Linked DNA regions of Ilumatobacter coccineus YM16-304. The protein of the gene in region 2 binds, or shares a complex with, the protein of the main gene of each other region. Links are inferred from orthologs where the notes say so. Each region holds a gene or a part of one and is shown on either strand. Other genes may lie near its edges.

Evidence for each region.
Region 1: the proteins of tig (region 2) and rpsG are in contact, whole or in part, in a crystal structure (PDB 3GTY), measured with the Thermotoga maritima proteins. The link is inferred for Ilumatobacter coccineus YM16-304 from one-to-one orthologs. Residues at the interface, in WP_004081061.1 of Thermotoga maritima: Glu122, Val124, Val129, Leu130, Tyr133, Glu188, Gly259, Ile262, Tyr263, Glu266, Ser270, Glu273, Gln274, Glu277, Arg308, Gln311, Ile312, Ser315, Tyr316, Glu325, Arg329, Arg336, Leu363, Phe366, Trp367, Arg373, Leu377, Arg381, Leu384, Glu387; in WP_004081843.1 of Thermotoga maritima: Lys34, Lys52, Lys55, Glu59, Arg62, Gln63, Glu66, Asn67, Lys69, Val71, Arg95, Ala109, Lys110, Lys111, Gly112, Arg113, Pro114, Glu117, Glu121, Ile124, Ala125, Tyr127, Asn128, Asn129, Thr130, Gly131, Lys135, Asp139, Arg142, Met143.

The regions. Positions count from the first base shown.
Region 1 is NC_020520.1:908,780-924,002, forward strand. What follows is about bases 4,327-7,267. They hold rpsG (30S ribosomal protein S7), read left to right. Parts: upstream 4,327-5,529; coding sequence 5,530-6,006; downstream 6,007-7,267. Other genes in these bases: YM304_RS04065 (EAL domain-containing protein), read left to right, coding at 4,327-4,589; YM304_RS04070 (hypothetical protein), read left to right, coding at 4,619-4,852; rpsL (30S ribosomal protein S12), read left to right, coding at 5,155-5,526; YM304_RS04085 (AAA family ATPase), read right to left, coding at 6,103-7,267. Outside these bases: YM304_RS04050 (hypothetical protein), read left to right, coding at 111-317; YM304_RS04055 (hypothetical protein), read left to right, coding at 314-2,176; YM304_RS04060 (PP2C family protein-serine/threonine phosphatase), read left to right, coding at 2,381-3,529; more of YM304_RS04065, read left to right, coding at 3,633-4,326; more of YM304_RS04085, read right to left, coding at 7,268-9,318; YM304_RS04090 (CBS domain-containing protein), read left to right, coding at 9,457-9,897; YM304_RS21950 (DJ-1/PfpI family protein), read left to right, coding at 9,958-10,566; YM304_RS21955 (DUF998 domain-containing protein), read right to left, coding at 10,646-11,209; fusA (elongation factor G), read left to right, coding at 11,431-13,542; tuf (elongation factor Tu), read left to right, coding at 13,609-14,793; rpsJ (30S ribosomal protein S10), read left to right, coding at 14,811-15,122.
Region 2 is NC_020520.1:2,021,743-2,036,887, reverse strand. The notes cover bases 393-3,255. They hold tig (trigger factor), read right to left. Parts: upstream 2,595-3,255; coding sequence 1,191-2,594; downstream 393-1,190. Other genes in these bases: YM304_RS22310 (M14 family zinc carboxypeptidase), read right to left, coding at 3,091-3,255; YM304_RS09160 (hypothetical protein), read left to right, coding at 2,739-3,011; YM304_RS09170 (ATP-dependent Clp protease proteolytic subunit), read right to left, coding at 559-1,191; clpX (ATP-dependent Clp protease ATP-binding subunit ClpX), read right to left, coding at 393-401. In the rest of the region: more of clpX, read right to left, coding at 1-392; more of YM304_RS22310, read right to left, coding at 3,256-3,900; YM304_RS09150 (ABC transporter substrate-binding protein), read right to left, coding at 4,052-5,521; YM304_RS09145 (ABC transporter substrate-binding protein), read right to left, coding at 5,756-7,231; YM304_RS09140 (AMP-binding protein), read right to left, coding at 7,409-8,962; YM304_RS09135 (hypothetical protein), read right to left, coding at 9,075-10,160; YM304_RS22305 (PP2C family protein-serine/threonine phosphatase), read left to right, coding at 10,920-12,656; YM304_RS09115 (amidase family protein), read left to right, coding at 12,925-14,400; YM304_RS09110 (hypothetical protein), read right to left, coding at 14,432-14,809. UniProt on the Bacillus subtilis protein: Involved in protein export. Acts as a chaperone by maintaining the newly synthesized protein in an open conformation. Functions as a peptidyl-prolyl cis-trans isomerase.

The DNA.
Region 1 (15,223 bases), 1.1 Mb from region 2 along the record:
GGATCATTGCTCGGCTTTGCCGACGTGAGTAAGAACTACTCATGCGCGCGGCCACCATCGTCGGTCACCCTGGACCGAGTGGAAGAGTTCTCGATCGATGCGAGGTGGCGATGGGCCTGTTCAAACCGCTGAAGTACGAACGCGACAGCCAAGACGACGACGTGCGGGACGATGACGTGCGGGACGCCGTTGCGCCGGATGAGGAAGCAGCCGGCGACACCGACGAGAGGGCGAGCGCTCCGGACGACCACGATGCCGGCCCGGCCACGTCGCCGTCGGACGGCGCATCCGAGTCGATGGTCGGTGACGACTCGTGAGGCGATCGGGCATCACCGCGCTCGCCGCTGCGTTGGTGCTCGCCGCGTGCGGCGGTGGCTCCGACACTGCGACCGACGGGCCGAGCGACACCGTGTCGGTCGCGCCGCCGACCACGACGGCCGACGCCGACAGCGATGGCGACACCGATGGCGTGACCGACACATCTCCCTCGACGACCGAGCCGTCGCCGACGACGAGCACCACCGTCGCACCCGCTCCCGAACCGATCGACTTCTCCAAGGAACCGTTCGTCGTGTTCGCGCCGGTGCCTCCGCGACCCGACGGTGCTCCCGCTTCGCTGCCCGACGGCCTCGACGACTTCCACGCGCTCTTCGACGAGGACGCCCCGTGGTCGGAGGCACTCGCCTCGCTCGACGGCTTCAAGATCCACAGCTGGATGATCCGCCACTACCTCACCGATGCCGAACTCATCCGGATCGCCGGCTTTCTCGAGCGACACGACATCGCGTTGATCATCGAGGCCGAACCGCTCGACCCGCCCGATCCCGCCGAGTGCGATCACATGGAGTCGTACGAAGGCCCGTACGAGATCGAGAACGCGGCCCGCTTGCGCGACCTCGGGATCACGCCGGCGGCGTACGCCATCGAGCAGCCGTTCTCGTACGGTCATCGCCTCGACACGCCGGGTGCGTGTCGTTACGAACTCGAGCGGGTGCTCGACGAGGTCGTCGCCTGGGCCGGTGAGTTGCGGGCGATCTTTCCCGAGGTCGCCATCGGCTCGATCGAGGCACTCTGGGATCGCCCGACGACCACGCCCGACGACTTCGCGATCTGGATCGACGCGTACACGGCGGCGATGGGTGAGCCGCCGGCGTTCCAACACGTCGACGTCAACTGGGCCATCCCCGGTTGGCCGGAGACCCTGCGCGGCATCGAGGAGGTCGTGGAGTCGCGAGGCGTGCCGTTCGGTCCGCTCTACAACGGCTCGGGGCAGGCGACCAACGACGAGTGGATCGCGCAGACGATGCAGCACATCTCGACCTACGAGCTGATGCACGGCGGTACGCCGGGCCACGTCACCATCCAGTCGTGGAACTCGCAGCCCGATCGGGGACTCCCCGAGACCGAGACCTCGGCGATGACCCACCTGATCAATCGCTACGCCGGTGCTCGGCCGACGTTCGAGGCCACCGTGGCCGACGGTGTCGTCGCAGGGCGGGTCGTCGACCAGGCCGGTGAGCCGATCGGCGGTGTTCCGGTGCTCGTCGAGACGCTGGCCGGGCCCGGAACGCGCCAGCAGTTGGTGCTGTCGGGCGAAGTGCCTGTCGACGTGACCCAGGCGTTGCTGATGCTGAGGGTGAACGTCGAGGACTCGTTCGACGTGGCCGCCGACGTCACCATCCACTCGATCAGCTACATCGAGTCGGAGTCGGCCGATGGCGCGAGCGGGGCGAGTCTCGTCCCCAACGGTTCGTTCGCCGACGGTCTCGACTCGTGGGGCGTCTACGACGACAACGAAGGCAGCGTCACGGCGGTCGGCGACGACGGCGACGGCGCGATGCGAGTCTCGGCAGCGCTCGGCGCCCGCGTGCTCGTCGACGGGCCGTGGTTCCCGGTGACGCCGGGTGCCGACTACGACGTGATCGTCGACGTGACGGTCGCCGACGCTTCGTCCCATGGAGCCATCGGACTCGGATTCCTCGACGGCGACGTCGAGACCCAACGGGTGGTACTCGACGTCCGAGCCGACGACCAGGTGCTCGGCAGCACGGTGTCGGATGGCGCGGGCGCCTTCACGGTGGAGTTCGATCCGGCGATGCTCGGCGTCGGTGCCACGGTGAGCATCGACACCCCAGGCGACCTCACCAGGTGGCCGGCGTCACACGACGTCAGTTGAACTGCCGTTCTTCGAACCGCTCCGGTTCGTCGCCGGGCCACCCGCCGTACCGCGAACACCCACAGTGATGGCGTGATCATCGCCAGATGGCGGTCGTCGGCGGGCTGTGGCAGGAGGTGTGGCACGTGACACGCAGCGGTGTGCTCTCACTCAGCGTGCGAAATACCTGTTCAGATCCGCTCAATTTCGACCGATGACTAGGGGATGACGAATTCGTTGGCACCTCGGCTCGACGCTCCCGTGCTCGCCGACCACTTCTCTCCGGAGGGGGTCGAGCGACTGGTCCGAGCGGTTTCCCTCTCGCTCCGTGACGGTGTCGTCGTCCAGCGAGGGTCCGGCGAGTTCGTCTGGTTCAACGCGGTCGCGTGCCGGCTGCTGCGTATGACCCCCGAAGAACTGCAGAGTCGACCGTCGAAGAGTGAGTTCTGGCAGGCCGTCCACCCGGACGGGTCGCCATACCCGGGCGATGAACATCCTGGGCCGCTCGCGATCCGGACCGGGACGCCCGTTCGCGGTGCGCTGATGTGTTTGCGCACCGGCGACTACGACACACGATGGGTCTCGGCCGATGCCACTCCGATCACCATCGACGGTGAACGCCTCGCCGTGGTCATCTTCACCGACATTACCGACGAACGCGCCGACCGCGAAGCGCTCGTCAGCGCCATGGCCGAACTCCAGCAGCTGCTGTTGCAGGAGAACTTTCCCAAGAACGACATCGTCAACTTCGCCGCGCGATACCGATCGGTCGGCATGTCGACCTCGCTGGGCGGCGACTTCTACGGCGCCTATCAGCACTCACCGCGCCGGCTCGGCTTCTTCATGGGCGACGTCTGCGGTCACGGCATCGGCTCGGCCTCGCTGAGTTCGGTTGCCCGCAACACCATGCGAGCGATCAGCCCGGTCGTCGACAACCCCAGCCTGATCTTGAGCGAGCTGCACCGCCTCGTGCTCGACGAGCGCCCCGACACGTTCCTGACCGGACTCGCCGGCTACGTCGAGCAGACACCGAGCCGCGTGCAGCTCCGCCTCGCGATCGGTGGGCATCCGTCGCCCATCCTCGTGCGCGACGGACGAGCGACGTACATCGGCCACGCCGGACCGCTCGTCGGCATGGTGCCCGACGCGCCGCGACCGCTGTTCGAGTGCGAGCTCCTGCCCGGTGACCGGGTCATCGCGTACACCGATGGCGTGCTCGACTCCGCGACACCGCGACTCGACGGCGACGAACTGCTCGCCGCCGTACCCGCACACGGCGACATCGACGACACGCTCGATGCGTTGATGCGTCTGGCCGACGCCGATCTCATCGCCGCCGACGACACCGCGCTCCTCGGATTCGAGGTGCTGTGATGTCGACGCACCCACGTGTGCTGTTCGCAGCGCACCACACCACGTCGACGGACGCCAGCGTTCGTCGCCACATGAACATGAGTCCTGAACTCGGGAGGTTTGGATGATTGAACGACTGATGCCGGAGATGCCGGAGACACCGGCCAGGCCCGCCGCGTCGACCGACGTGGCGGCGCGCCTCGCCACCGATCTGTCGGAGGAGTTCTTCAACGACCTCGTGCTCGGGGCACAGCTCGGCACGTTCACCGCGGCCGACGTCCGCACCAAGGTGCTCGATCGCGTCCGCGCGACGCTCGACGTGCCCGACGACGGTGCGACGCGAGCCTTCGTCACGCTCCAGCCGATCGTGCACCTCGAGAGCAATGCGGTGATCGGCTACGAAGCCACCGTCGCGTTCAGTCACGAAGGCCCGGGTGCCGTGAGCGAGATCGAGCGTGGCGCGACGCGCAGCGCAGCGATGCAGATCGACGCGGTCCGCGCCGCCCTCGGCCGAATCGACGAAGTGCCGAGAGGCCAGTTCCTCGCGGTGAAGGTGTCGGGTGCCGGGCTGCAGCACGATTCGCTCGCGCCGACGCTGCTCGCCGCCAACGTCGATCGGCTGGTCGTGGAGATCTCGGAAGGAACCGCCGCCGACATCGGGACGGTTCGCGAAGGCATCGACTCACTCGCTCGCATCGGCGTTCGTTCGGCCATCGACGGCGCAGGCGTGGGTCTGTTCCGTGGCGCGTCGCTCTACGAGGTGTCGCCGGCGCTCCTCAAGATCGATCCGTCGATCGTCGACGGCTGTGCCGAAGACGACGACAAGCGAGTCCAGATCGAGAAGCTGATCGCCATCGGTCGTCGCCTCGGCGCGCTCGTCGTGGCGAGCGGGGTCGACACGCGTGAGTCGCTTGCTGCCGTGTTCCTGCTCGGCGTCGACGCGGCACAGGGAAGTTGCGTGCAGACCAACGATGTCGTGGTCAGCGCGACGGCCGGATGGTCGGAGTCGCGAGTCGAATCCGACGAGGCGTCGGAACGCCAAAACACCGAAAGTGTTTTTTCTCTCACTAAAAGTGTTTGAGATGTTCGAGGTCGGGGAACACCCTGACCATGGACATGATCATCAACGGTGTCGCCGTCATCATCGCAGTCTCCGTGTTCGCCACCTTCGTCGGCCAGGTCCTCGCACCGCTTCGTCGCAGCGCCCTGTGGGCCGCTCCGGCAGCAGCGCCCATGGCCCCACGGATCAGCACTCCTGCTGCGGCGCTCTCCGCTGAGATCATCGAACTCGACGATCACCGCCGCCCGGTGACGTCGACGGTTGCGCAGCCGATCGCCGCCTGACCGCCAGCAGCATCGCTGCCATTTGCAGAGAGCCCGGGCCTCGGCCCGGGCTCTCGCCGTTTTCGCTGTCTTAGCCGTGGCATCCGCCGATGCGGTTGGTCGGCGTTGGATCGCGCGACGCGTTGCGCGATCGGCGGCGACTCCATAGCATTGCGGGGTCCTTTCAACGGGGAATCCGTCAGTCGGCCGTTGTATGGCGGGCGCACATCCCGTGCGCTCAACTCACCAGATTTCTCTGCCGGATCGTGCACTGCTGCGCTTCCCAGGCCCCGAGAACGACCTGAACGAACGAGGTTTCGTACATGCCAACCATTCAGCAGCTCGTCCGTCAGGGACGCAGCTCGAAAGTCACCAAGTCGAAGACACCGGCGCTCAAGGGCTCGCCCCAGCGTCGTGGGGTCTGCACCCGCGTCTACACGACCACCCCGAAGAAGCCGAACTCCGCGCTCCGCAAGGTCGCTCGTGTTCGCCTCAACTCCGGTATCGAAGTCACCGCCTACATCCCGGGCGAAGGCCACAACCTGCAGGAGCACTCGATCGTGCTCGTCCGCGGTGGCCGTGTTCGTGACCTTCCCGGCGTTCGCTACAAGATCATCCGTGGCACGCTCGACGCCGTCGGCGTGAAGAACCGCAAGCAAGCCCGCAGCCGCTACGGCGCCAAGAAGGAGAAGTGACCAATGCCTCGTAAAGGTCCCGCTCCCCGCCGCGATCTGGTCGCCGACCCGATCCACCACTCCGTTGTCGTCACGCAGCTGATCAACAAGGTCATGCTCCACGGCAAACGCTCCATCGCCGAGAAGATCGTCTACGACGCGATGGACATCATCCAGACCAAGCTCGAAGGTGACGAGCAGGCGATCGACACGGTCAAGCGTGCGATCGACAACTGCAAGCCGCCGCTCGAGGTCCGCTCCCGCCGTGTCGGTGGCGCCACCTACCAGGTGCCGGTCGAGGTCCGTCCTCGTCGTGCGACCACGCTGTCGATCCGCTGGATCGTCGACTTCAGCCGTGCCCGTCGCGAGAAGTCGATGGCACTGTGCCTCGCCAACGAGCTGATGGACGCCGCCAACGGTCTCGGCGCCGCGATGAAGCGTCGCGACGACATCCAGAAGATGGCCGAATCCAACAAGGCATTCGCTCACTACCGCTGGTGATGCCGGTCGCTCTCAGCGAGCGATGAACACATCCGAATCAACGAACGCCCCGGGCCTCGGCTCGGGGCGTTCGTCGTTGTCGGGGCGCTGCGAGGGTCAACTGGCCGTTGCGGCCTGAGCCATCGCCGACGCATCGCGGCGGATCCGCTCGAGGAACGCAGGAGCGTCGGCGGCTTCGTCGGCAGCTCGCGCGAACCACCGGCGGGCGCCGACCGCATCGCCGAGCAGCCCGGCGAGGCGTCCGAGCGCATGGCTGGCCGGACCCCAGTACGCGCCGCCCCCGCCGTACGTGCTGATGACGATGTGCTGACCGGCGTACGGCTCGAGCATCGGCGCCAACGCCGTCGCCGCATCGCGGTGGCCGATGCTGGCGGCCGCGTGTGCCAGCGTCGCGAGCGCCAGCGAACGAGTGGTGTCGTGTGGCAGGTTGCCGAACTCGGTGGCGATGAACCAGTCGATGCTCGACATGGCGAGTGCATCGTCGCCGCTCTCGGCGGCGCACAGCGCGAGCACCGCCCGGTAGGCGGGGATCTCCGGATGGGAGTCGACTGCGGCGGCGATCAGATCGATCATCTCGTCGGCGCGGTGCTGGAGCAGGCGAATGTTGGTGAGGTTGACGCCGAGGGCCGCGACGGCCCCGCCCGACTCCCCGCCGATCGCCATCGTCTCGACGGCCAGGCGTTCGGCCTGTTCGATGTCGCCGTCGTACACCGCGACGAGCACTCGCCATCCCGATGCCGCCCAGGTGAGGTAGGGATCGTGGTGGCCGTGAAGTGCCCGATCGGCGGCGTCGAGTGAGGCGACCGTTCGACGAGCGCGTCCCGCCCGGAGTTCCTCCTCCGCTCGGTAGATGTGCGCCGCGATCACGGTCTCGACGCCCACTTCCGATTCGTCGAACGACAGGACGCGGTCGATGTCGGCCAGCCGCTGCTCGAGGTGCTGCGGAGCGAGTTGGGCGTACCGGTTGCCGAGGAGCGCAAGTGCGAGGGCGCGCGGCCGCACCGGATCGAGTCGCTCGATCCGCTCGACCGAGGCAGCGAGCAGACGAGCGCGTTCGTCGGCGTCGCCGGTGAGGAGGAGCGCGAAGGCCAACTCCCGCTCGAGCCCGCTGCGGAGCTCGGCGAGATCGGGGGAGTCGTCGTGGTCGGGGCCGAGCGCATCGAGCGCCGACCTGACGAGAGCGATGCGCTCTTCGTCGCTGGCTTCGGTGTCGGCGCCTCGGCCGGCCCGACCGGCGAGATCGAGCGTTGCCCGGCCCTGGAGTTCGACGAGACCGAGCCGGGTTGCGATGTCGATGGTGGCGTGCAGGCTCGCTGTCGCTTCGGTGAACTGTTGGAGTCGCAGCTCGGCTCGGCCGCGCATGGCGAGCAGTTCGGCGCGTTCGGCGTCGGGTGGATCGGTGTCGAGTGCGAGCCGGATCGACTGGTGCGCCGCGGACCACGCGCCGTCGCTCAGTTGTGCCGTGCCCGCCGCGATCGCATGGCGGCGCACCTCGTCGCCCGACCGCCCGCCGCGGTGGAGGTGCAACGCCAGCGAGGCATGCCACTCGGTGGGATGCATCGAGTCGGGGTCGGCTGCGATCGACGCAGCGATGCTCGCATGTCGGCGCCGCGCTCGGGCGGGACCCAACATGTCGTAGACCACGTCGCGGACGACGACGTGAGCGAACCGCAGTTCGCCTGGTCGGTCGGTGCCCGCGACCACGCCGCGAGTGACGAGATCATCGAGCACGGTGTCGACGACGTCGACGTCGACCCCGGTGCTCGCCGCAACGAGGTCGGCATCGAACTCGCGTCCGATCGCTGCGGCGGTCTGGATGACCTGAGTCGTCAGGTCGTCGAACTCCTCGAGTCGGTTGCGGACCCAGTCGGTGAGCGCAGTCGGAATCGAGGCCGCGTCGATCCGCTCGCCGCGTCGGCTCGCGACGCGTGCGATCTCGCTCGCGAACATGGGCAGGCCGGCGGTTCGTCGATGGAGCAGGTCGAGGTCGTCGCTCGCGGTGGCGGGCACCGCCCACGCCGTGATGAGGTCCTCGACTTCGTCTCGCTCCATCGGGGCGAGCTCGACCACCGTGGTGTCGACTCGACGATCGAGCAGGCCGGGCGTCGACAACTCGCCCGAGCGGTGAGTGGTGACGAGGAGGAGCGGCCCCGATGCGGCCTCGATCGCGTGGGTCAGCAGGCGGAGCGAATCGGTCGGGGTCCACTGCAGGTCGTCGATGCACCAGATCGTCGGTGTCGACGCGATCGATGCCACCGCGGCGTCGACGCGGCGCTGGAGTTCGATGCCGACGTCGCTGTCGGTGGGCGCGACGGTCGTCGCCGCCGGAGAGGCGCCGACGACGTCGGTCAGCGCGCCGAGCGGGCGGTCGTCGTCGACTCGTTCGCGAGAGACGATGACGGTCGGTGCCGGGGTTGCGGTCGCGGTGGCGGATCGAACGAACTCGTCGACCAGCCGGGTCTTGCCGATCCCGGCCGGGCCGCGCACGATCGCGAGACGTGGCGACCCGCGCTCGACGACCGCGGCCCACGTGGCGGCGAGATCGTGGAGCTCGGTGTCGCGGGAGACGAACGGATCGTCGCCGTGCGGGTGGATGCGTGCGTGGCTTCGCTGGCCGGTGTGCGGAGTGGTCGACACCCCGGCGAGCAGCTCGGCTTCGAACGCCTTCAGCTCGGTGCCCAGCTCGAGCCCGTAGTCGGCGAGCGAACGCCGTGCCGATCGGATGCTGGTGAGCGCATCGCGGCGGTGTCCGAGCGCCGACTGGGTCGCAGCGAGCAGATGCCACAGGTGTTCGCGGTCGGGATGCGCGTCGGTGAGCTGGCGGGCGGTTGCGAGTGACTCGGGAGTCGGGTGCGCGAGCGCGGCTCGGACCTGCGCCTCGAGGGCCGCCTCCGACTGGCCGTCGATGCGTGCGCGGAGATCGCGCACGTCTTCGGTGTCGGCCAGATCGCCCAGCGGCGTGTCGCCGGCGTCGCCGTCGACGTGATCGACGACGACCGCGTCATCGAGGGCGTAGCCGTCGTCGATGGTCTTGACGATGCCGGGCGCGGTTCGACGTATGCGTCCGATGTGGTTGTGCAGCGAGTTGCGAGCGTGCTGTGGGGCGCTCGATCCCCAGACCCGATCGATCACGTCGTCGAGGTCGGCCGGGCGTGGGTGGCTCGCAGCGATCGCGGCGAGCACCGACCGCTCGCGAGGCCGCAGCGCCACTGGCTCACCGGCGATGGTCAGACGCGTGCGGCCGCGTGTGGTGATCGCGGCGTCGACCTGTTCGCCCTGCACACGACGGACGTCGTGCCCCTCCGCACCCATGTCTTCACCATACGACAACGCTTCGAGTGGAGGTCGGGCGTTGCTGACCCTGCCGGTTTCGTGTGACGCCTGTCTCGTCGTCGGGTACTGTGTGATCGGCGGGCCCGCACGAACGCACGAGCAGACAGGGGACCAACCATGAACGTTCAGTCGATTCTCTCCGTGAAGGGGACCGAGGTCGCGACGATCACACCCGAGACGTCACTCGCCGACGCGGTTGCCATGTTGCGCGATCGCGGGTTCGGTGCGTTGGTCGTGAGCGTCGACGGAGCGTCGATCGACGGCATCGTGTCGGAGCGCGACATCGTGCGCGCGATGGCTGCGCACGGAGCATCGACGCTCGGTCACGACGTGGCGAGCTGCATGTCGGGCAACGTGCTCACCTGCACCGTGTCCGACACGATCGATCACCTCATGTCCATGATGACCGAGCGGCGCATCAGGCATCTCCCGGTGCGTGACGACAACGGCAACATCGCGGGGATGATCTCGATCGGTGATGTGGTGAAGTTCCGCCTCGGTGAGCTCGAGCGCGAGAACCATCAGTTGCACGACTACATCCAGGGCAACGTCCAGTAGTAGCTCCATCGAGTCGTGCTGGTGACGGTGAGACGGTGAGATGCTGACATGGTGTCGCTGATGAGGCTCCGCCGGCAGGCCCCGCCGCTGCGCAAGCCGTGGGAACTCGAACCGATCCGATCGGTCGATCGTGATGGCGCGGCGCTCACGGTCGGCGTCCTCGTGTACCGCGGCGTCACGAGCGCCGAGATCGACGAACCCGTCACGCTGCTGGCCGACCGGTTGGCGGCGCGCACGGTCCTGGTCGCCGCGGTCGCCGGCGAGTTCCATGCGGTCGAGCCGCCGCGTACGGTCGTTGCCGGCTTCGATCCGTCGACCGCGCCGCCGATCGACGTGTTGGTCGTCCCCGGCGGTCTCGGCTGGAAGCAGGTGATCGACGATCCCGCCATCAGAGAGTGGCTGCGAACTGCCGCCGCCGATGCTCGGGCGATCCTCGCCATCTCGACGGGGAGCCTGCTCCTCGCGTCGGTCGGCCGCCTCGAGGGGCGCGAAGCGACGGGCCACTGGCTCGCCGAAGACGAACTCGCCGCGCTCGGCGCGACCGTGCGGTCGTCGCGCACCGCGTCCGACGACGCCGGGCGAGTGGTCACCGCGTCGGGGGCGTTGGCGGCGATTCCGGTGATCAACGAGCTCGCCGATCACGCCCGCTGGGCCCAGTTCCGGCCGTGAGGCCGAGGCTCGAAGGTCGGACACCGCGATCGTGTGCCGATGTGCCGATGTGCCGATGTGCCGATGTGCGGCGTGGCGGTCAGCGCATGCGTCGAACCACCGGCACCGACGCGACGATCCACGCGTCGGTCGCCGTGAGTCCGATCCGTTGGAACAGCCCGTTCGCGTCGACGAACAGGCTCAGTGCGAGTGCGATGCCCGAGATCGCACCGAGCACGATGCCGGCCACGGCCAGCACCCGTTCTCCTGCAGCGAGCAACGGCCGTGCCGCGATCAGCGGCAGCGCAGCGAGCGACACGTAACCCACGGCCGCGGCGAGCCCGTGCAGTCGGTCGACGAGGTCTGAGTGGTCGAGGGGGAGTGCCGCGACGAACAGCGTCGCGACCCCGGTCGTGAGCGCGGCGATCCATGCCGGCGACCGCCAGGTGGCACGCAGTGACGCGGCGTACAGCGCGACGGCGACGCCGAACACGACCATGCCGGCGGTCATGACGGGGCGGGTGTCGGCGCCGACCGCGGCGAGCTGGCTGATCGCGTCGTCGACCGACGAGTACTCCCGGTCGGTGACGGCGGCACCGATCACCCACGCGGCGATGAATCCGCAGGGCCCGACGACACCGAACCACGCTGTGCTCCGGGTCATCGCGCCAACCTAGCTCGGCTCGCTCGGAAGGTGCCCGGACGGTGACTCGCACCGACGTCGCGCGAAACCCGCGAAACACGTGTCACGGCAGTTTGCGCCGGACATTCCGGCGGTACACTCGAACGCCGTGCTTGCGCGCAATGTGCAGCACACCGTGCCCCGGATCGTCCGGGTTGCGTAGCCCCTTGAGAGTAGAAGAGACGTAGGGAAGTAGTACACCCATGGCCAAGCGAGAGTTTCCACTGGAGCGCACCCGGAACATCGGGATCATGGCGCACATCGACGCCGGTAAGACCACCACGACCGAACGCATCCTCTACTACACCGGTAAGAGCTACAAGATCGGTGAAGTCCACGACGGCGCAGCGACCATGGACCACATGGCTCAGGAGCAGGAGCGTGGTATCACCATCACGTCCGCTGCCACCACCTGCGTCTGGGACAACCACCGAATCAACATCATCGACACGCCGGGTCACGTCGACTTCACCATCGAAGTCGAGCGCTCGCTCCGCGTGCTCGACGGTGCGGTCACCGTCTTCGACTCGGTCGCCGGCGTCGAGCCGCAGACCGAGACGGTGTGGCGTCAGGCCAACACCTACAACGTGCCCCGCATGTGCTTCGTCAACAAGATGGACCGCATCGGTGCCGACTTCTACCGCACCGTCGACATGGTCGTCGAGCGTCTCGAAGCCAACCCGCTCGTCATCCAGCTGCCGATCGGCGCGGGTGGTCCCGAAGCCGTCAAGGCCTTCGAAGGCCTCGTCGACATCGTCCGCATGAAGGCCCTCGTCTGGCGCAACGTCGACGAGAAGGACCTCGGCGCGACGTACGAGATCGAAGACATCCCCGAAGACATGGTCGACATGGCCAACGAGTACCGCGAGGCGATGATGGAGACCATCGCCACCCAGGACGAGGCGCTCATGGACGCCTACCTCGAAGGTGAAGAGATCTCCGAAGAGGCCATCAAGGCCGCCATCCGCAAGGGCACGCTCGCGTTCGACTTCGTCCCGATCCTCTGTGGTTCGGCGTTCAAGAACAAGGGCGTGCAGCCGATGCTCGACGCCGTCGTCGACTTCCTGCCGAGCCCGCTCGACATCCCGCCGGCCCACGGCACGCTCATGCGTGGCGGCGAAGAAGTCGACCTCTACCGCAAGGCCGACGTCAAGGAGCCGTTCGCGGCGCTGGCGTTCAAGATCGTTGCCGACCCGTTCGGCAAGCTCACCTACTTCCGCGTGTACTCCGGCGAAGTCGCCAAGGGCGAAGAGGTCTACAACTCGGTCAAGGAAGATCGCGAGCGCCTCGGCCGCATCCTGCTGATGCACGCCAACCAGCGTGAAGACCTCGAGGTCGCCATGGCCGGTGACATCGTCGCCGGTCTCGGCTTCAAGAACGTCACCACCGGTGACACGCTCTGCGACAAGGACGACCCGATCGTCCTCGAACGCATGGAGTTCCCCGAGCCGGTCATCCACGTCGCCATCGAGCCGAAGACGAAGTCCGACCAGGAGAAGCTCGGCAAGGCGCTCAAGTCGCTGTCCGACGAGGACCCGACCTTCCGCATCCGCTCCGACCACGAGACCGGCCAGACGGTCATCTCGGGCATGGGTGAGCTGCACCTCGAAGTGCTCGTCGACCGCATGCAGCGCGAGTTCAGCGTCGAAGCGACCGTCGGCAAGCCGCAGGTCGCCTACCGCGAGACGATCACCAAGGAAGTCTCCAACGTCGAGTACCGCCACATCAAGCAGTCCGGTGGTACCGGTCAGTACGCCGTGGTCAAGATCGACATGGCCCCGAACCCCGGTGGCGGCTTCGAGTTCGAAGACAAGATCACCGGTGGCCGCATCCCGCGTGAGTACATCGGCCCGACCGCTCAGGGTCTCGAAGCAGCCATGGACAACGGCGTGCTCGCCGGCTACAACACCGTCGACGTCAAGGTCTCCCTGGTCGACGGTTCGGCACACGACGTCGACTCCTCCGAGATGGCGTTCAAGATCGCCGGTCAGCAGGCGTTCCGCAAGGCTGCCGAAATGGCCAAGCCAGTGCTGATGGAACCGATCATGAAGGTCGAAGTCGTCACCCCCGAGGACTACATGGGCGACGTCATGGGCGACATCAGCAGCCGTCGTGGCCGCATCGGCCAGATGGAAGCACGCGGCAACACCCAGGTCGTCAACGCGACCGTCCCGCTGTCGGAGATGTTCGGTTACAGTACCGACCTCCGTTCGCGCACCCAGGGGCGTGCCACGTACACGATGCAGTTCGAGGAGTACCAGCAGGTGCCCGCCGCAATTGCCGAAGAGATCATCAAGCGAGTCCGCGGCGAATAGTCGCAGACCGATCACCCGTTCTTTGAAAACCCACGAAGTCATTCCGACAAAGAGAGAAGCAATCCAATGAGCAAAGCAAAGTTCGAGCGGAACAAGCCGCACGTCAACATCGGCACCATGGGCCACATCGACCATGGCAAGACCACCCTCACGGCTGCGATCTCGAAGACGTTGTCTGATCGTGGTCTTGCGGATTTCACCGATTTCGAGGGCATCGACAAGGCGCCTGAGGAGAAGGCTCGTGGTATCACGATCTCGATTTCGCACATCGAGTACGAGACGGAGAACCGTCACTACGCGCACATCGACATGCCGGGTCACGCTGACTACATCAAGAACATGATCACGGGCGCGGCGCAGGTTGATGGTGCGATCCTGGTGGTTGCTGCGACTGATGGTCCGATGCCCCAGACGCGTGAGCACGTGCTGTTGGCTCGTCAGGTTGGTGTTCCGTACATCGTGTGTGCGCTCAACAAGTCCGACATGGTCGACGACGAAGAACTGTTGGAGCTCGTGGAGCTCGAGGTTCGTGAGTTGCTGACCGAGTACGAGTTCCCGGGTGATGATGCTCCGGTCGTGCATGTCTCGGCGCTGAAGGCGCTCGAGGGTGATGCGGATGCGCAGGAGAAGGTCATGGAGCTCATGGCTGCGTGTGATGCGTCGATTCCGAACCCTGAGCGTGATCTGGACAAGCCGTTCTTGATGCCGATCGAGGACGTGTTCACGATCACGGGTCGTGGCACGGTCGTGACGGGCAAGGTCGAGCAGGGCATTGTTCACACTGGTGATGAGATCGAGATCGTTGGTTTGCGTGACACGCAGAAGACGACGTGTACGGGTGTGGAGATGTTCCGCAAGCTGCTCGATGAGGGTCAGGCTGGCGACAACATTGGTGCGTTGCTTCGTGGTATCGACAAAGAGGACGTGGAGCGCGGTCAGGTGCTGTGCAAGCCCGGCAGCATCACGCCGCACACGAACTTCGATGGTCAGGTGTACATCTTGACCAAGGACGAGGGTGGCCGTCACAAGCCGTTCTTCAACAACTATCGTCCGCAGTTCTTCTTCCGGACCACGGACGTGACCGGGACGATCGAGTTGCCGTCGGGTACCGAGATGGTGATGCCTGGTGACAACGTCGAGATGACCGTCGAGTTGGGTAAGCCGATCGCGATGGACGAGGGTCTTCGTTTCGCCATTCGTGAAGGTGGCCGTACCGTCGGCGCCGGCCGCGTCACCAAGATCCACAAGTGACCCGGAGCTGATCGAACATGGCACAGAGCATCCGTATCCGCCTCAAGGCGTTTGACCACGAAATCATCGACCAGTCGACGAAGAAGATCGTCGAAACGGTCACCCGGACCGACGCCACCGTGCGCGGACCGATCCCGCTGCCCACCGACAAGCACCGCTACACGGTCATCCGTGGCCCGCACGTCGACAAGGACAGCCGCGAACACTTCGAGATGCGCGTGCACAAGCGCCTCATCGACATCGTGAACCCGAACAACAAGACGATCGACAGCCTCCAGCGCATCGAGCTGCCGGCCGGCGTCGACATCGAGATCAAGATCCAGGGCTGACCCGTCAAACGGTGTCTGACACCGATTGACGAGCAGACCACATGTGTGACGGGCGGGCCTTCGGGCCCGCCCGTTTCGCGTCCACGGGGCGACGGTGTGGT
Region 2 (15,145 bases):
GCCAGGTGCGTCTTGCCGCAACCGGTCGGACCGAGCATCAAGATGTTCGACTTCTGCAGTTCGATGTCGTCGCGGGCCTTGCCCACCGATTGACCGGCATCGTTCTGGTGCTCGATGCGGCGGTAGTGGTTGTACACCGCCACCGACAGGATCTTCTTGGCATCGTCCTGCCCCACGACGTAGTCGTCGAGGTAGGCGCGCACTTCACGTGGATTCGGCAGGTTGTCGAAGCTGACGTCGGCCGTCTCGGTCAACTCTTCTTCGATGATCTCGTTGCAGAGATCGATGCATTCGTCGCAGATGTAGACCCCAGGGCCAGCGATCAGCTTCTTGACCTGCTTCTGGGACTTGCCACAGAACGAGCACTTCAGCAGTTCTCCGGTGTCACCGAATTTCGCCACGTTTGAATCCTCAGTCTCGCTCGTCGTCAGTCGTTCGTCGTTGGCCGGAGCCAGGCCTCACATTGTGCCTCACGAGGCGGCGCCGTGTGGGGACCGTGACGATCTTGTCAGTTCTGGAGCTCCGTGTCGCACCGTTTCGTGCGACTCGACCGTCCGATCAGCGGATCGGACCGCCGCGATCGATCGCTTCGCGAGCGGAGATCACTTCGTCGATGATGCCATATTCGAGCGCGGCCTGCGCTTCCATGACGAAGTCACGGTCGGTGTCTTTGTTGATCTGCTCGATCGGCTGGCCCGTGTGCTTCGAGAGGATTCCGTCGAGGATCTCACGCATACGCTGGATCTCGTTGGCCGCCAACTCGAGGTCGGTGACCTGTCCGTAGCCGACCTGGCCCGAGGGCTGGTGCAGCAACACACGGCTGTGCGGCAGCGCCAGACGCTTGCCCTTCGTGCCGGCTGCGAGGATGACCGCAGCCGCCGACGCGGCCTGGCCGAGACAGATCGTGGCGATGTCGTTCTTGATGAACTGCATCGTGTCGTAGATGGCGAACAGCGCTGTGATGTCGCCACCCGGGCTGTTGATGTAGATGTTGATGTCCTTGTCGGGGTTCTCCGACTCGAGGTGGATCAACTGCGCCGCGATGAGGCTGGCGACGGTGTCGTCGACCGGCGTCTGCAAGAAGATGATGTTCTCCTTGAGCAGCCGGCTGTACAGGTCGTAGGAGCGTTCGCCGCGAGCGGTCTGCTCGACGACGTTGGGAACCATGTAGTTGCGTGCTTCGAGATCCATCAGGCGTCCTCTGCGGTAGCTGCTTCTGTGGTTGCTTCGTCGGCGGCCGGTTCGTCGGCCGCGTCGTGGTCGTGCTCGTCGTGATCGTGCGTGTGCCCGATCAACGCGTCGGCGTCGATGGCATTGCCGGCTTCGTCGACGTACTCACAGCCGTGGACGAGGACGTCGAACGCCTTCGACTTGACGATCTGGGAGATCAGCTCGGGCACGGCGTCGTTCTGCTCGTAGGCCTTGCGGATGTCTTTGGCCTTCTGGTTGTACTGCATGGCCATGCGGGCGTATTCGCGCTCGAGTTCGTCGTCGTCGACGGTGATCTCTTCGGCAACGGCCACCGCACGGAGGGCGAGGTCGACCTTGACGGCCTGTTCGGACTGGCCTCGCATGCCTTCGATGAAGCTCTCGGGGTCTTGGCCCGTTGCCTGCATCCACTGCTCGAAATCGATGCCCTGCGACTGGAACTGCTGGATCGTGCCCTGCACCCGCTGGTTGAGGTCGGCGTTGACGAGCGACTCCGGCGGGTCGATGTCGACGAGCTCGGCGAGCGCATCGTTGATCTTCGTGCCGGCCTGCTGGCGGGCGACGCTCAGCTTCTGCTCGGCGAGGGATTCACGGAGGCTCTCGGTCCACTCGGCGACGGTGGCGAACTCGGTCATGTTCTCGTCGACCCACTCGTCGGTGAGTTCGGGGAGTTCACGGGTCTGGACGACCTGGACCTTGACCACGAAGTCGGCCGGCTCCTCGGTGCCCTTCGGCGTGGAGGTGAAGGTGAGCTCGTCGCCGGCGGAGGCGCCGGTGAGCTGCTCGTCGAAGTCGTCGGTGACCCAACCCTGGCCGATCTCGTACGAGAAGTCTTCGGTGTTGAGGCCGATGACCTCGTCACCGTTGCGTTCGGCGGCGATGTCGACGATGACGAAGTCACCCGACTCGGCGGGACGCTCGACGGGTTCGAGCGACGCCTCGCGAGCGAGTTCCTGCTCCTGGGCGGCGGTGATGTCGTCGTCGGACACTTCGACCGACGGCAGTTCGATGCGCAGGCCGTTGTAACCGGGGACGGTGATGATCGGACGGACCTCGCAGGTGGCGTCGAACTCGACCGGTCCCGATTCCTGGCCTTCGGTGATCTCGACTTCGGGCTGAGCGATCAGGTCGACGTCGTGCTCCTTGACCGCCTGGGCGAGATAGTTCGGCACCGCGTCACGCAGCGCCTGCTCGCGAGCAGGCCCCATGCCCACGCGGGCTTCGAGCACCTTGCGAGGCACCTTGCCGGCTCGAAAGCCCGGCAGGTTCACCTCCTTGGCGATCACCTTGAATGCCTTGTCGATGTCTTTGTCGAACTCCGACTCATCGACTTCGACGTACACCTTGACTTTGTTGTCCTCGAGGACTTCAACCGAGCTCTTCACAGATCCCCGAGGCTATCTGTGATGAGTGATTCGCCCTCCCGTGATCGTCATCGGACCCGAATGGGCGACGTGATCGACGGCTGTTTCGGACGATCGTGCGCCCAAATCGTGCATTTGCCACCGGAACGAGACAGAATGACAGCGATGGAGTACTGGAAGCCGCACAAGCTCGCCTCCCCGCACGAGGGTCAGATCTTCCTGAAGATCAACGACAAGGTGCGCTCGACCGCCGAGATCCACGGGGTTCCGGTCGGCACCGAGGGCAAGGTGCTGCTGGCCAACGGGTTCAACTGGCAGCGCTACCGCGTGCTGTTCGAGAACGGCGCCGAAGTCGGCGACCTCGACCACCGCAACATCGAGCCGATCGGGCGGACCGCCAAGCGTCTCGCCAAGCTCGCCGCCAAAGCCAACCGCTGACATCGCGCCAACAGGCGCCAAGAGGTCGCCGTCCAAGCGAGTCGACGCGCCAGCGGCCGTGAGCCGATCGTGACGTCGCTCAGCCGATCGTGACGACGTGCGGGAGCAGGCGTTCGAGCGCTCTGCCGTGTGCGTCGACTTCGTCGCTCGACATGTCCGGGCGCCCTTCGATCAGGATCGATCGACACCCCACCACCTGAGCCGACCAGCTCTCTCCGCCGCCGCCCACGAGCACGAGATCGCGATGGTCGAGGCCGACGGTCTCCGACCACAGCGCCGACCACCACGCCGGCGTGTTGGGCATCGACACCGTGTAGCCGAGCGGTTGGTGCACCCAGATCGTGAGGTCGGGACGTTCGTCGGTGATCATGCGCGTGATCGCCTGCGTCTCGGGCTCGGAGTTGGCCTCGACGCCACCTTCCGGGTCGAAGAAGCGCCACGGGAAGTTGCGGTTGAGATCGATGTCGTTGGCGTTGTTGCGAGTCCCGGCTTCCCAGCCGTCGGGGTTGAGGCGCGGGATGATGGTCAGGTGCAGGTCGGCGGGCACCTCGACTCGGCCGAATCGTTCGGCGAGCACGTCAGCGGCACGTTCGTCACCGTGGATACCGCAGATCACCACGACCCGACGGAGCGAACTCGTCGGCAGATGGTCGGGCAGCGCGTCCCACCGCTCGATCGGACGCCCCTCCACGCTCGTCCCCAGCAGGCTGCGCGACCAGCCGGTCGCTCCGATCGGCGCTCCGTTGCGGACGGCCGGCTGGTCGACACGAGCCCGGGTCCCGGCGCGAGACAACCGAGGTGCAGGTCGCGTCGTCGCCCGAGCGCCGGCACCGGCGATCACCGCCCCGACGACGGCGACACCCGACGCCACCACGTGGCGCCGTGTCATCGTCCGTCGTCTCACGGGAGCCGACGATATGGCACCCGAACGTCGACGACCCAGCCAGGACCCCGAACGCGGCACCGCCCGCTCTCGAGCACGAGAACGGGCGGCGTCGGTGTTCGGCTGACCGCGAGGTCACCTCATCGCAGGAACTCGATCAGCCCGGGCGCAACTCGGTACCGGCGACGAGGTCGATACCGGACAGCGACGGGATCACGTTGACGAGTTGCTCGCCGTCCCATCGCTCGATGCTGACTTCGGCGGCGCAGACCGCAACGTACGGCGTCGGTGCGGCGCTGCAGTTGAGAGGCGCACCGCCGAACGTCGAGGCACTGCCGTCGGTCGCGGCGAACGCATCGGCGATCGCCTGACCGTCGACGTCACCGTCGATGCCGTTGGCGATCTCCCAGATGTTCATGACCGCTGCGAATCCGGCGGCCCCGAAGCCCTTGTTCATGTCGGCTTCCGACATGCCGTACTGAGGCGCCTTCTCGCGATACGTCAGGACGTTCTCCAGATGGTCGCCCTCGAGACCCTCGGGGTTGGCCAACACGCCGCCGACGTTGCCGATCATGTAGAGCCCCTCGGCGAGCGGTCCGGCGGCGCGCATCGCGTCGAAGTCGATGCACGAACCCGACATCACCATCGGCGTCTCCTCCGGGCTCCAGCCGATACGACCCATCGCATCGACGAGGTTCCAGCAGTCGGCGCCCTGCGCCGAGAAGATGATCACATCCGGATCGAACGCGAGCACTTCGGTCGCCTGCGGTGTGAGGTCGGCCGACGCCGGAGCGACCGGCACGCCGATGTACGTCAGGTCGGGGCGCTCACCGGCTCGAACCGAATCACCCGGCTCGGTGCCGTTGATCACGTCGACCGGTTTCGCTTCGAGGTCGTTGTAGCAGACCACGCCGGGAGGCGTGTCGGCCCACGGAATACCGACTCGTTCGACGGTGATGTCTTCGAACTCCTCGATCTGGTTGGTCGCGAACTCGACGAGCCCGGTGTGGGCGCCGAGGCAACCACTTCCGATCGCGAACGCACCTTCGGTGGTGAAGTCGGCAATCGTGACCGGCGTGGTGACGATGACCGGGATGTCGGAGCCCTTGAAGATCTCGTAGAAGTTGCCGAAGAAGTTGATGGTCGAGATGACCATCTCGACCTCGCTGGCAGCGAGTTCGTTCGCGCATCGCTGCGAGTCGTCGGGCGAGATCACGCTCTTGCAGAGCTCGATCTCGATCGGTCGTCCTCCGATTCCGCCGAGCTCGGCGTTGACGTAGTCGGCGGCCGCTTGGATACCGAGCGACGCTTCCGGGAACGATCCGTTCGGGTCGCCCTCGGGGTTCTGCACACCGATCTTGATCGGTTCGCCGGTCGCTTCACCGGACGGTGCCGGCTCATCGGTTTCTTCGGCCGGTTCTTCCGCCGACTCTTCGGCGGGTTCGTCGGTTTCAGCGGGTGGCTCTTCGGCCGGTTCTTCTGCTGGCGTCTCTTCGACTTGCTCGGCTGCAGTCTCGGGCGGGTCGCCGCCCGCGTCGTCGTCGCTTCCGCAGGATGCGGCGACGAGTCCGAAGACGCACCCGAGAGCAATGAGCGCACGTGACGTACGCCGTGGTGAATGTTTCATGTTGAATCCCCTGTTCAGATGAAGCCATCGACAACTGGTGCTGCCCTGGCCGACGCGGACCCCCCGGTCCGTGTCGAGTGTCACACTATGTCGTGGCCTCGATCAGGAAAGCGTCAGACGAACTGACGTCTTTGGCGTGCCAACACAACCGACCCCGGACGCGACACCACCTGCCCTCGCGAACGAAGGCAGGTGGCATCGAATCCTGTCGGCGTGTTTGCCGTCAGCTCATGTTCAGCCCGGACGGAGTTCGGTTCCGGCGACGAGGTCGACGCCGGAGATCGACGGCACGACCGTCTCCAGCTGCTCGCCGTCCCAGCGCTCGATGCTCTGTTCGGCAGCGCACACCGCAACGTAGGGCTCGGGCGCCCCGGCGCAGTTGAGCGGCGCACCACCGAAGTTCGGCGTGCTGCCGTCGGTGGCCTTGAACGCCTCGGCGATGGCATCGCCGGTCACGTCACCGTCGACGGCGTTGGCGACCTGCCAGATGTTCATGATCGCCGCGAACCCGGCAGCGCCGAAGCCCTTCGTCATGTCTTCCGGCGCCATGCCGTACTGCGGAGCCTTCTCGTTGTAGGTCTCGACGTTGGCGAGGTGATCGCCGGTGAGCCCCTCGGGGTTCGCCAGGATGCTGCCGACGTTGCCGATCATGTAGAGACCGACCGCGAGGTCGCCGGCGGCACGCATGGCGTCGAAGTCCGTGCAGGAGTTCGACATCACCATCGGCGTCTCCTCCGGTGTCCAACCGATGCGACCGAGCGCATCGACGAGGTTCCAGCAGTCGGCGCCCTGGGCCGAGAAGATGATCGCGTCGGGATCGAACGAGAGCACTTCGGTCGCCTGCGGCGTGAGGTCGGGCGATGCCGGAGCGACCGGCACACCGATGTACGTCAGGTCGGGCTGCTCACCGAAGCGAGCCGAATCACCCGGCTCGGTGCCGTTGATGACGTCGAGCGGCTTGGCTTCGAGGTCGTTGTAGCACACGACGCCCGGCGGGGTGTCGGCCCACGGGACGCCGACACGCTCGACCGTGATTCCTTCGAAGTCGTTGATCTGGTTCGTCACGAACTCGACCAGTGCGGTGTGCGCACCGAGGCAACCGCTGCCGATGGCGAAGGCTCCTTCGGTGGTGAAGTCCGCGATCGTCACCGGCGTCGTGACGACGACCGGAATGTTGGAGCCCTGGTAGATCTCGTAGAAGTTGCCGAAGAAGTTGATCGTCGAGATGACGAGATCGACGCCGCTCGCCGACAGTTCGTTTGCGCACCGCTGCGAGTCGTCGGGTGAGATCACGCTCTTGCAGAGCTCGATCTCGATCGGACGACCACCGAGGCCGCCCAGCTCGGCGTTCACGTACTCCGCTGCTGCGAGAATGCCCGCCGACGCCTCGGGGAACGAGCCGTTCGGGTCGCCCTCCGGGTTCTGCACGCCGATCCGGAACGGCTCACCGGTCGCCTCGCCGGAAGGTGACGGCTCGTCGGTCTCGTCGGCTGGCTCGTCCGCCGGCGCATCGGTCTCCTCGGCCGGCGCGTCGGTCTCCTCCGCCGGCTCGTCGGTTTCCTCGGCCGGTGATTCCTCTGCCTGTTCGGCCGCGGTCTCCGGCGCCGACGAGTCGCCGTCGTCGTCGCTTCCGCAAGACGCAGCGACGAGCCCGAAGACGCAGCCGAGTGCAACGAGCGCACGAGACGTGCGCCGTGATGAGTGTTTCATGTGTGAATTCCCCTGTTCAGATGAAGACGACGACAGCTCCTGCTGCGCCTCCGACCCGGACCCCCCGGCCCGTGTCGGAGGTCACCCTAGAACGCGCCGCGGCCACGATCAGAGTCGGACGGACGGCCTCGCAACACCTCGTTCCATCAGGCGTCGATCATCTTGTCGGGGCACGATTCAGCGGCCGCGGAGCTCCTTGCGCAGGATCTTTCCGGCCGCACTCTTCGGAATGGCCTCGACCACTTCGAGCTGCTGGATCTGCTTGTAGCTCACGAGGTGCTCGCTGACGAGCGCCTGGATCTCGTCGAGGGTGATCGTCTCGCCGGGCACCGCGCTCACGAACGCCTTGGGCACCTCGCCGGCTTCGTCGTCGGGAACACCGATCACGGCGACGTCGGCGACCTTCGGATGCGTGATGATGAGCGCTTCGAGCTCGGCCGGTGCGACCTGGAATCCCTTGAACTTGATCAGCTCCTTCAGCCGGTCGACGATCGTCATGTGCCCGAACTCGTCGATGATCGCGACGTCGCCGGTGTGCAACCACCCGTCGTCGTCGATCGTGGCGGCGGTCGCGTCGGGGTTGTTGAGGTACCCCGTCATCACCTGCGGGCCGCGCACCCAGAGCTCACCGCGCTCGCCGACCCCACGATCCTCACCGGTGTCGGGATCGACGATGCGGCTCTCGGTGTTCGACACGGTGACCCCACTCGTGCCGGGCCGGTAGTCACCCTCGACCGTGCAGTGGCTCACCGGGCTGAGCTCGGTCATGCCGAACCCCTGCACCACTTCGCAACCGAGGCGGGCAGCGGCTTCGGCCGCGAGTTCGGCGCCGAGCGGAGCAGCGCCCGAGAAGATCTGGCGGATCGACGACGTGTCGTAGTCGCCGACGATCGGCGCTTTGGCGAGCCCGAGGATGATCGGCGGCACGGCGAAGAAGCGGGTGATCTTCAACTCCTGGACCGCGGTGAGCGCTTCGACCATGTCGAATCGCGGCATCGACACGGTGGTGACGCCGTTGGCGAGCAGACCGTTCATCAGCACCTGCATGCCGTAGATGTGGAAGAACGGCAGGGCGGCGAGCGCCACTTCGTCGTCGGTGTACTTGATCGCGTGGATGCACTGTTCGATGTTGGCCACGAGGTTGCGATGCGTGAGCATGACGCCCTTCGGCAGCCCGGTGGTGCCCGACGAGTACGGCAGCACCACGGTGTGCGTGGCCAGGTCGACCGACACCTGCTCGATCGGTTCACCGAAGACGTCAGCCATCCCGGTGGTACCCGGTGCGGCGTCGCCGATGACGATCACCTCGGTCACGTCGGTCCCTTCGATCGCCGACAGTGCGGTGTCGACGAACGGCCCGACGGTGAAGAGCAGCGTCGCTCCGGCGTCCTGGAGTTGGTGACGGACCTCCTCGGGCCCATAGGTCGGGTTGATCGTGGTGACCGCTCCCCCGGCGACGGCGACGCCGTGGAACACGACGGCGTACTCGGGGAGGTTCGGCGCCATCAGTCCGACGACCACGCCAGGCTGCACACCCCGCTCGGCCAGACCGCCGGCCAGCGAGTGGATCGCCGCGGAGAGTTGGGTGTAGGTGTACGAACTGGTTCCGGCCGCATCACGGATCGCGACTCGGTCGGCCAGTTCGTCCGCCCGCCGCAGCACGTGCTGCGTGATGGTGACCTCGGGGATCTCGACGTCGGGAAGCGGGCTCGGGTGAATGATGGTGGTCACGGTGTCCTCGATCTCGTGGCGGTGCCCGCGGCATCGGTGCCGGTGGCGTCGGTGCGACCGACAATACCTGCGACGACACGCCGATCGCCTCGACGACCGAACCGCGATCGCGCTACTCGGGCGACGCTCCGACCGCCCACGGGATCTCGCACGATTCCCCCGTGACGACCAGCTCGTGCACCACCGCGTTGCGGTGGGCTCCGGCTGCCCACGACGGGAAGACGGCGGAGTACAGACCACTTCCACCAGCGACGAACAACACGATGTCGTCGGAGCGTCGCACGGCGTGGATCGGGTCATCGTCGTCGCCGGGCCGGATGAACCCCGTGTTCAGCGACCGGAGATGGCCGCGCGTGTTCACCGCGAGTCGCTGGAGTTCGCACCGCACGTCGGCTCGCGACATGCCTGCCCCGGCGAGCACGTCGGCGTGTTCGGGGTTGAGCGCGACGGCGACGGCACCTGCACCGAAGTTGGCGTTGTTCGAGCCGGTGTTGGCGATGACGGCGGCGAGCGCTCGCAACAACCGGTTCGGCGAATCGGGGTCGTCGGCGTCGTTGGTGAACACCACCGAGTGCGGTGCCTCAGCGCCGAGGATCGTCACCGTCGAGTCATCCGGGCCGTAACCGAGCGTGTGCGACCACGGTTCCCAGGGCGACGACCGTTCGTCTTCCGCCAGGCACAGACCGAACTTGCCCGGGTGCCCCAGCAGGGCCATGTCGGACACACCCGGGCGAGCGTCTCCGATGTTCATCATGCACAACCGGATCGCACGGCCGATCGAGGCGTTGGCCCGGTGCCCCGGGCCGAGTGCGCCGAAGCCTCCGACGATGTCGCAGTGGTTGACGACCGGCCCGTTGACGATGGTCAACGGCGCGGTGCTGTGCGTCGTGGACTGCATCTCGCCGAGATCGAACTCGGGCTGCAACAGCGCTCTGATCGCTGCCACCACGACCGGAACGTGATCGGGGAGGCACCCGGCCATCACCGCGTTGATGGCGACCTTCTCGATCGTCGCCGCACCGCCACCCGGGCCCATCTCACCGAGCAGCGTGTCACCGTCGAGACCGGAGGCGAGCACGAGGCGCTCGACACGTTCGCGAGTCGGGATCACCACGGGGAGGCCGTCGGTACACCCCGACGCATGCAGCACCTCGAGCGCGTCGGCCTCGTCGGCAGCGGTCATGATCGACGCGCTCATGCCGGTTCGACCGCGTCGTTGTCGGGACGTGCGTCACCACGCAGCACGTCGACGATGCGTCGGGCGAACGCATCGGCGACCTGCCCCATCGCGTCGTGGCCGGTGCCGGCCACCGGGTGAGGGAGTCGAAGCCGCGGGATGTCGGGCATACCCGCCGACCGGGCGACGGAGTCACCCTGCATCCAGAACTGCTCGGTCACCAGAGCGACCGCTGCTCGACCTCGACGAGCCACCTCGATTCCGTCACGCACGGTGCCGGAAGTACAGCTGCCTCAATGCCCGTAGGCGGCCACGACCGCGGAACACGAGTCGGCGATCGTCGACAGGTGCTCCGGGCTGGCGAGCGCACTCGCATTGCCCTTGTTCAGGTGCAGGAAGCGAACACCGGGCAGCTCTCGGGAGAGCGACGACTCGACGTGCTCGAGAAAGGCCACCGAGTCCGGAAAGCCGTTGGCGAACAGGGCGATGGTGTCGCCGTCGACCAGGTCGGTGGTGAGATCGTACGACTCCATCTCGCGAGTCGGCACACCGCGTGGATCCAGGAACTCCATCCCCCCACGTTCGCATTCGGCCCCGGCACGCGACGAGTCGGCCCACCGCGGCCACCTGCCCGGCGACTCGGCCGACGGACGGCGCCGCGACGCACGCACCACGGACCGACGTCACCGTGAGACAGAGTTCACGAATAGTGAGATTCCAAGCGTTTGCACCGCTACCCTCGGTGAGATTCCCGTACGCTGTGTCGTAGGGAGGACCTGGATGCAAACGGACGCACACCCCGTGCTGCGAGCACGACGAATCGAAGCGCCCGTCGTGTTCCTGATCGTCTACGCGCTCTATGTCATCGGCGGAAGCCTCGCCTGGTGGACCATCAACGCGTCGGGACTCTCCGCGGTCTTCTTCCCGCCGGCAGGGATGACGGTCGTCGCCTTCCTCGCGCTGCCGCGCCGCGATTGGCCCGTCGTCGTCGCTGCGGTCGTCGCCGGCGAGATCACCACGGGACTGACCGTCGGTCGCTTCGACAACATGGCGTCGCTGCTCGGCTTCAGCGCGGCCAACTTCATCGGCCCGCTCGTCGGGGCGATCGTCGCCGGGCGCCTCCTGCATCGCTCCCCTGGTTCTCGAACGTTGCCCGATCTCGGACGCCGACGGGATCTCATCGTGTTCACGATTGCCGCCGTGGCGATCGGCCCGTTCGTGTCGTCGGTGATCGGCGCGCTCACGGCGTGGTGGCAGTTCGGCTCCCCGGTCACCTCGGTCGGACCGCAGTGGTGGTTGGGCGATGCGCTCGGCGTCGCGGTGGTCGCGCCCGCGTTGCTGGCATGGAACGCCACGACGGGCCCTCGGCCGTGGCGCGGCCCAGCAGCTCTGATACTGCTCGCCAGTGTGTGGATCGGCACGGCGATCACGCTCTTCGCCACCGATCTCCCACTGATGTTCCTCGTGCTCGGCGCACTGATCGTCGCTGGCGCCTCGTTCGACGTTCGAACCGTCGCCGTGATCGGCATCGCCATCGCCATCATCGTCGGAATCTCGCTGTCGACCGATCCCGACGGTCTGGTCGTGGGTCTTGCTCCCTCGACGGCACTCACCACGCTGAAGCTGCAGTTCCTGGTGTTCGCGATGACCGCCTACTTCGTGGCTGCCGAGACCAACGAAGCGGCGATCGCCACGGCCGACGTCAAGCGCCGTCTGGAGACCGTCGAAGATCTCCAAGGGCTCCTTCTCCCGCCGCGCACCATGGCCGGTCAGGGTTTCCGCGTCCGTGGCGTGTACGACGCCGCGATCCAAGACGTCGGAGTCGGTGGCGACTGGTATGTCGTGCGGCCGACCCAAGACGGCCGCCTCGTGTTCGGCGTCGGCGACATCGTGGGACACGACCTCAAATCGGCACGGGCGATGGTGGCCGTGCGCAGTGGTCTGATTCTCGAGGCTGCGATCAATCCGGAGCCGGCACGCCTGCTGAGCAAGCTCGACGGCTTCTCCCAGATCGAACCGTCGATTCGCTTCTCCACGGCGTGGATCGGGGTCTTCGACCCGGATGCTCGCACGCTGGAGTACGCCTGCGCCGGGCATCCGCCACCCGTGCTCGTTCTGCCCGATGGATATCGACGGCTCGATGGCGCGAACAGCGCATTGATCGGCCTGCCGCAGGGTGAGCGCTGCACCGCCACCGTGGAGGTGCCGTTCGGTTCGGCCCTCGCCATGTACTCCGATGGCCTCGTCGAGACCCGTGACGAGACGATCGACCACGGACTCGATCGGTTCGAGCAGGCCATCTCGACGCACGGCCTCGAGCCGGAGGGACTCATCGAGGCGATGCTGTCGGGCCGCAGACGCGACGACGACACCATTCTCGCGGTGATCGACCTCGACTACGCCCCGGTCGGCGACTGGGACGAGGGCGACATCAGCGGCGACAGCCAGAGCGACGTCGAGGGCCCGTGGAAGCGCACGTTCCGCGGCCGCGAGCGCCGCCCGACCCCCGCAAAGTAACTCCCCACGCGACCACATTTGGCCTGGGCAGAAATCACCCCCACGCGACCACATTTGGCCTGGGCAAAAATCACCCCCACGCGACCACATTTGGCCTGGGCAAAAATCACCCCCACGCGACCACACTTGGACTGGGCAAAAATCACCCCCACGCGACCACATCGAGCCTGGGCAAAAATCACCCTCACGCGACGACATCGAGCCTGGGCAGAAATCGCCGTCGGGTGGTGGGTTCCTGGCTCGCGAGGGTGATCACTACGCTCGCCGCATGAGCAGTCCCGACCTCGCCACCGCCACCACCGTGCAACTGATTCGGGCACTCGAGCGGCGCGAGGTGTCGAGCGTCGAACTGCTCGAGGGCATGCTGGCGAACATCGAGCGGATGAACCCCGCCGTCAACGCGGTCGTGGCGACGGACCTCGAACGAGCCCGTGCCGAGGCCACCGCAGCCGACAACTCGCGAGCAGCAGGCGAGAAGTGCGGTCCGTTGCACGGCCTGCCGATGACGATCAAGGACTGCTACGAAACGCTCGATCTCGTCACCGCAGCCGGCGATCCGCAACACGCCGACCACCTGGCCGACCGTGACGCCGACGTCGTCCGACTGCTCCGTCGGGCGGGAGCCATCGTCTGGGCGAAGACGAATGTGCCGTACATGGCCGGCGACCACCAGACCTACAACGACGTCTACGGCGTGACCAACAACCCGTGGGACCTCACACGCACGGCCGGCGGATCGTCGGGCGGCGCTGCCGCGGCGGTCGCCTGCGGGTTCACCACGGCCGAAGTCGGCAGCGACATCGGCAACTCGATCCGCCAACCCGCCAGCCTCAACGGCGTGTTCGGCATCAAGACCACCCACGGTCTGGTCTCGGGCCGCGGCCACATTCCCGGTCCGTCCGGCTCACTCACGTCGAGCGACCTCGGCGTGTTCGGACCGCTCGGCCGATCGTGCGGGGATCTCCGGCTGCTCCTCGAGGTGTTGACCAACTCGGTCACCGCGTTCGGTGGCATCCCCGGCGCCGAACTCCCGCGCTTCGAACAGCAGCCCGACATCGCCGACCTCCGCATCGGCGTGTGGTCGGACGACGAGATGGCACCCGTCGACAACTCGGTGAAGGACCTCATCGAAGCAGCGGCCAGTCGCCTCGCCACCGAGGGCGCCCGGGTCGACCCCGAGCTCCGTCCGTCGATCGCCTCTGCCGACCTCCATCGGACCTACATGCGGCTTCTCAACTCGACGTTGTCACCAGGAATCCCCGGCGCCATGTGGGAGAGCCTGGTGGCGAAAGCGGGAGACTCCGACGCGGTCGTCGACGACGATGGCGTGATGTTCGCCCGCGACACGACGCTGTCGCACCGAGGCTGGTTGTCGGCGAACGAGCAGCGAGCGCATGCGCAACGAGCGTGGGCCGACGTGTTCGACAAGGTCGACGTCGTGATGGCGCCGGTGCTTCCGGTGGCCGCGTTCCCTCACGACATCGAACGCCCCTACGGCAAACGCACGTTCAGCGTCAACGGCGCCGACGCGCCGTACCGCGGCATCCTGTTCTGGGCCGGCCTGGCGACGATGCCCCACCTCCCGTCGGTGGCGATTCCGATCGGCCACACCGACGACGGTCTTCCGGTCGGCGTGCAACTGATCGGGCCGAAGTGGTCCGATCACAAGATCATCAGCATCGGCGAAGAGATTAGCTCGGTGCTCGGCCAGCGCTTCGCTCCCCCGCCGCTCGTCGACGCCTGAGGTCCGAACGGCCGGGCACCGCTCGGCCCACTCACATCTCGAGACGCGCACGCCGACGCGCCTCGGGCGTCGGACGGGGCACCACCGTCAGGTTCGGCGTTCGATCGGACGGCGACGGAGCGGACGCCGGTCGCGGTCGCCTACTCGACACGGCGACGATCGGGCGGTCGCCCTGTCGCTCGCGAACGACCTTCTCGACGAACGGCGACGTCATCGCCCTGAGTACCGCCGAGTATCCGGGCTCGAACCTGATCTCGTCGCCGGGCACGACACGAGCCTCGGTTCGGACCACGAGATGGTCGCTGCTGGCAGCGAGCACGGTCACCCCGGTTGGGCTGCGAAGATCGTCGGGGTCGATGTCTTGACGGCCGGCGGCGACGATGGTCTGCCAGATGGCGGGTGGCGACACTACGACGACGTGGCGAAAAACGTCGCGGCACCTGGTCACATCAACCGCCGGTCAGCGCCGACGAGAACGTGATACGTTGGGCGCTTCACCGACTCACCGGGGACCTCTTCTGACGCTCGACGCGTGACGTCGACACGATGCGGTCGCCTCCTCTGAGCCCTTGCTCACAGGAGACGCAATGTCGCAACGACCTCACCGAACCGGGCCCGATTCCGGAACACCCAGAGATCCGGAGGTTCCCAGGACTCTCGAGACGAGCGACAGCGCCGTCGCGTCACGATCGACGATGATCGGCCATCCGTGGATCCGCCTCGTCGGCGAGCGGTCGGCGACCGA